DNA from 2 places in the Arthrobacter sp. SlRoot2-15 genome. Region 1 is predicted to be linked to the other one. Evidence: riboswitches for the same ligand, from Rfam matches in the RefSeq annotation. Region 1 holds a riboswitch; the other holds the start of a gene.
The links. Region 1 has a riboswitch for S-adenosylmethionine ahead of AC6I9V_RS09615 (DUF1737 domain-containing protein). Riboswitches for the same ligand answer to the same signal wherever they lie in the genome.
Positions count from the first base shown of each region.

Region 2: another riboswitch for S-adenosylmethionine. It lies ahead of AC6I9V_RS14195 (aminotransferase class V-fold PLP-dependent enzyme); the one in region 1 lies ahead of AC6I9V_RS09615 (DUF1737 domain-containing protein).

Region 1 covers NZ_AP046058.1:2,107,454-2,110,234, forward strand. Annotated here, with positions in the region: gene AC6I9V_RS09605 (O-succinylhomoserine sulfhydrylase) at 1-936, opposite strand, end outside; gene AC6I9V_RS09610 (rhodanese-like domain-containing protein) at 937-1,347, opposite strand; gene AC6I9V_RS09615 (DUF1737 domain-containing protein) at 1,344-1,670, opposite strand; SAM riboswitch class IV at 1,684-1,797, opposite strand; gene AC6I9V_RS09620 (hypothetical protein) at 2,016-2,781, shown strand, end outside.
Region 2 covers NZ_AP046058.1:3,070,785-3,073,565, reverse strand. Annotated here, with positions in the region: gene rsgA (ribosome small subunit-dependent GTPase A) at 1-81, shown strand, start outside; gene hisN (histidinol-phosphatase) at 128-940, shown strand; SAM riboswitch class IV at 1,030-1,143, shown strand; gene AC6I9V_RS14195 (aminotransferase class V-fold PLP-dependent enzyme) at 1,178-2,602, shown strand; gene AC6I9V_RS14190 (class I SAM-dependent methyltransferase) at 2,701-2,781, shown strand, end outside.

The DNA.
Region 1 (2,781 bases):
GGTGCCGCCGGCCTTCATCTGCCGTGCCGCGAGGTCGTACTGCGGGTGGGAGGGCAGCAACGGGTACTTGACCCAGCTGACCGCGGGCTGTTCCTCGAGCCAGCCGGCCAGCCGCAGCGCGGAGGCGGAAGAGTGGTTCACCCGCAGGCCCATGGTCTCCAGGCCCTTGGTGAGTACCCAGGCGTTGAACGCCGAGAGCGCCGGGCCGGTGTGGCGCATAAGCTGCTTGACCGGGCCGTCGATGAACTCTTTGGTGCCCAGGATCGCGCCGCCGAGCACCCGGCCCTGGCCGTCGATGTGCTTGGTGCCGGAGTAGACGATCACGTCTCCGCCGAGTTCCCCGCAGCGCTGGAGCAGGGGGGTGGCAAAAACATTGTCGACGACGACCGTCGCGCCGGCGGCGTGCGCCAGTTCGCTCACGGCGGCGATGTCCACGATTTCCTGCATCGGGTTGGACGGGGACTCGAAGAAGACCGCCGTCGTCGGTTCCGACAGCGCCGTGCGCCACTGGTCCAGGTCCGGGCCGTCCACGAAGACCGTCTCTACGCCCCAGCGCGGAAGGATCTCGTTGAGGATCACAAAGCAGGAGCCGAACAGCGAGCGGGCCGCGACCACCCGGTCGCCGGCTGCCAGCAGCGCCCCGAGCGCGGTGAACACCGCGGACATGCCCGAGGCGGTGGCGAAGCATGCCTCGGTGCCCTCGAGCAGCCGGAGCCGCTCTTGGAACGTGGCCACCGAGGGGTTGCCGTAGCGCGAATAGACAAAGCGCTCGTCCTCGCCGGTGAAGGCACGCTCCGCCGCGGCGGCGGATTCGTAGACGAAGCCGGAGTTCAGGAAAATCGGCTCGGTGGTCTCCTGGAAACCGGTGCGGTCAAGCCCGCCGCGGACTGCCTGGGTGTCCGGGCTCCAGCCCTGGGCGTCGGGATTGAAGCCCACTTAGCGCTCGTCCCGGTTGGTCGGGAGGCCGCGGTTCTTCCAGCCATTCACGGTGCGGGCGCCGGAGGTATCCGGTTCGCCCTCGAAGCCTTCCAGGACGTTGTAGGCGGTGAAGCCGGCGGCCGTGGCGGCGGTGGCAGCCGCCACGGAGCGCGCACCGGAGCGGCAGAGGAAGATGAGGTCGGCGCCGCCGTCGTCCGGCAGCTGCGCCCGCAACTGCTCCAGGAACCCCGGGTTAGGGGAGCCGCCGGCCAGCGTCCACTGGATGAACAGCGGCTCCCGGCGTCCGCCCGCGGTCTCAGGGATGCCAATATGTGCCCACTCGCCCTCGGTGCGGACGTCCACCAGGACGGCGCCGGCCTCAATCCGCGCCCAGGCCTCCTCCGGGGTCAGGTCTCCGGCGTAGCTCACGCGTGGCCTTCGCCCTCGAACTCGACGGCGTCGAGTTCGTCCACCGCGTTGGCGACGGCGGCGTCGGCGCTGGCGATCGCGGCCGGGAGCACCACGGCTTGGGCCACGATCACGGTGCTGCCGTTGAAGGTGGCCGAGGGGCTGCCGTGCAGGACGTAGCCTTCGGCCAGCGCGGCGGAGACGCGCTCGCAGAAGGCGCGGTCGTCGGGGCCGGTGAACAGGCGGTAAGCCAGCTTCTCCTCGGCGCGGGGGCCGGCCGGGGACGGTGCGGGGGCTGTCCCGGTTGCTGTATCAGGCACAGCGGGGGCGGACGCGTCAGGCATGACGGATCTCCTTCTTTCACGCTTGCAGCTCGAATTTCGATATGCCGAGTATTCACCTGAGGCACCCCGCCGCGAAAGGGAGGGTTGCCGACCGGCCAGTCAGGGCTTGGCGCCGGGTCTCATTACTCCCGAAAAACCTAACACCTGCGACGGCGGCGGGCAGAGCCGCCGCTGTCATGTTAAGTCACTATGCGCTGGCCCGCCGATGCCGTAGGCTCACCCGTATCGCGTCTGCGGGCGGTGTGGTGGGGGCTCATTGCGCAGTCCGGCCCTGGCCGCCGCCCGGACTGTTCCCCTGGCCCTTTCGGCGAGATGCCAGCTACTTCAACGGAACCGGGGAACTCCATGAACCTGCCCATGAACCTGCGCCGCAGCGCACCAGCATCCCTCCTGATTTCAGCGGCCCTCGCGCTGGCCGGCTGCGGCCAAACGACGACGCCGGCCACGTCTCCGGCGAACACCGTCGAGCCGGGCTCAGCCGCCGCCTCGCAGGCCGCCGGCCAGTCACGTAGCGCGGCGCCAACCCCGACGCCGACGCCGAAGGCATTCACGGGGGCCGAACTGACGGCGATTATCGCGGGGCTTGCCGACGGCGAAGGGAATGCGCTTACGGTGGTGCCCGCGGAGCAGTTGGAGAAGGGCATCGAGATCTCGAAGCAGACGATGTCGGAGGCCGTGATATCCCCGGCAGAGTGCGCCGTCGTGGCGGACAGCAACGCCCAGATTCCGGCCGGCAGCACCTATGCCGGCGGTGTCGCCAAATCCACCACGGTCCAGGCCCTCACCGTCGTCACGCTGGTCGCCGTCGCGGATCAGAAACAGCTGGGGGTGAACCTCGAGGCGGCCGTGGCCAAAAGCAAAAAATGCACAAACTTCAGCATGGAGATCCGCGGCCAGAAGATCACGAGCCAGACCGAGATCCTGCCGGTGAAGACCAGTGCGGACACCTCGTTCGGCTCGCTGGCCACCCAGACCCTGCCGAGCGGGCAGCTTTTGACGACGTTGCTGGTGACGGGCGTCAAGGGAAACCTGTCGGCCTCGGCGGTGGCCACAGGCCCGGATGTCACGCGGGCGGCGGCGGCCACGCTGGCCCGGCTCGTGGACGAAGCCC
Region 2 (2,781 bases), 960 kb from region 1:
CTCGCGTCGCTGCGCCGGCTGCTCGGCACGGACCCCCGGCTTGAGGCGCAGGAAACCAAGGAACTCGGCAGCGTCTCCTAGCGGTCGCCTCCCGGTCTGCGGCGGGTTTTGACGGTAGCTTGGAACCATGAGCCAACCCGCTTCGAGCTACAACGATGACCTGCGCCTTGCCCATGTACTGGCAGATTCCGTAGATTCCCAGACCATGAGCCGCTTCAAGGCGCTCGACCTTCGGATCGAGACGAAGCCGGACCTGACCCCCGTCACCGACGCCGACAAGGCCGCCGAGGAATCCATCCGCGGGCAGCTGTCCCGCTCGCGCCCGCGCGACGCTGTCCTCGGCGAGGAATTCGGCAGCTCCGGCCACGGCTCGCGCCGCTGGATCATCGACCCGATCGATGGCACCAAGAACTTCGTCCGCGGCGTCCCCGTCTGGGCCACCCTGATCGCCCTCGTCGACGAGGGCGAACCCGTGGTCGGCGTCGTCAGTGCCCCCGCCCTGGGCAAGCGCTGGTGGGCGGCCAAGGGCGCCGGGGCCTACATGGGCCGGTCGCTGGCCGCGGCCACCCGGCTGAAGGTCTCCAACGTTTCCCAGCTCTCGGACGCTTCGCTGTCGTACTCTTCCCTGGGCGGCTGGAAGCAGCGCGGCAACCTGGACGAGTTCCTCGGGCTCACCGAGGAAGTCTGGCGCACCCGCGCCTACGGCGACTTCTGGTCCTACTGCCTCGTGGCCGAGGGCGCCGTCGACATCGCCTGCGAGCCGGAACTCAACCTCTACGACATGGCCGCACTGGTCCCGATTGTCACCGAAGCCGGCGGCCGCTTCACCTCCCTCGAGGGTGAGGACGGCCCCTTCGGCGGCAACGCCCTGGCCACCAACTCGATCCTGCACTCGGAAGTCCTCAAGCGCCTCAACCCGGACCTCGACGACCTGCTCTAGGCGGTCCCGCTCCAGGCCGGCCGTAACACTGGGCTTCATATTCGGGCCTTCCTTTTCCGTGCGGAGTGCCATGTCCTAGGCTCGAAGCAGGTCACGAGTGCCAGCGCGAAACCCCGGTTTGCTGGCCGGCAACCCTCCATTCGCGGCGGGGTGCCCCGGGTGACGACCTGGCCGGTCCGGAGCGGACCCGGCAAGCGCGGATCCCCTGTGAGCGGGGTCCTTTCCGAGCGAGGTCCCATGACGACTGCCACCATCCCCAGCCACCCCTCCGCCGGCGCACCGGCGCACCCCGATGCCCGGTTCGACGCCGCCAGCCGCCCGCTGTCCGCGGTCTCCGGCGCCGAAATCCAGGCCCCGCTGATCCAGGGCGGCCATGTCCGCTACGCCAACCTGGACTACGGCGCCTCCGCCCCGGCACTGTCTGTGGTTTCCGCCTACCTGAACGAGATCCTGCCGTACTACGCCAGCGTCCACCGCGGCGCCGGCTACGCCTCCCAGCTCAGCACCTCGGTTTACGAGAACGCCCGGAACATCGTCCGCGGCTTCGTCGGCGGCCGTCCGGACGACTCGGTGATCTTCACCCGGAACACGACCGACTCGCTGAACCTGCTGGCCGGCTGCCTGCCCGTCGCCGGGGGCCGGCACACCGGCGAGGTGCTGTACCTCGACATCGAGCACCACGCCAACCTGCTGCCCTGGCAGAACGTCCCGCACCGCAGCGTCGTCGCCGCCGGCACCCTGGCCGGCACGCTGGCGCGGCTGCGGGAGGAACTTGCCCACGGCGGCGTGAGCCTGCTCGCCGTCACCGGCGCCTCCAACGTCACCGGAGAAATCCTGCCGATCCGTGAACTCGCCGCGCTGGCGCACGAATACGGGGCCCGGATCGCCGTCGACGCCGCCCAACTGGCCCCGCACCGCCGCATCGACATCACCGCGGACGACGTCGACTACCTCGCCTTCTCCGGGCACAAGCTCTACGCCCCGTTCGGTGCCGGCGTACTGGTCGGCCGCCCGGACTGGCTCGACGCCGGCACACCCCACCTCGCCGGGGGCGGCGCCGTGCGGGACGCCCGGCTCGACGCCGTCAGCTGGACCACCGGACCGGCCCGCCACGAGGGCGGCTCCCCCAACGTCCTGGGCGCCGCCGCGCTGGCCCGCGCCACCGAAGTCATTGCCGCCCTCGACGAGCAGCAGTGGCATGCCCACGAGGACGCCATCCGGTCCTTCCTCGTCGAGGGACTGGAGCGAATCGACGGCGTGAGCGTCCACCACATTTTCGAGGACACCGGCCACGCGGGGAACCCGGGCACGATCGGCGTTGTGAACTTCTCGGTTGCGGGCTACGACGCCGGCCTGGTCGCCGCGTACCTGTCCGCCGAGCACGGCATCGGCCTGCGCGACGGCCGGTTCTGCGCGCACCCGCTGCTCAAGCGCCTCGGCCTGCCCGCCGGCTCCCTCCGCGCCAGCTTCGGCCTCGGCTCCCGGCTCGACGACGCGCAGCGGCTGCTGGCCGGACTCGAAGCGCTGCGGCGCAACGGCCTGGGCTGGGACTACGTTGTGGACGCCGGCCGCTGGGTCCCGGCCAACGACACCCGCAGCTATCCGCACTGGGCGCCCAACACGCCGGGCACCGCCGGCGCCGCCCCCTGCACCCTGGACTAGCGTCCGGTTCGTCATCGAGGGCCGGCCGGGCGGCCCGCCGCGGCCCCGTGCGGTAAATTCTGTAGGTACGCACCAAAAGCTGCCGAAGGAGATCGCACGTGGCACGCGGCGGCCCCAACCTGCACGGGGGACCCAAACTGCAGCATGACCGCCGGCGGGAGCTCGGGGAGAGCTTCCAG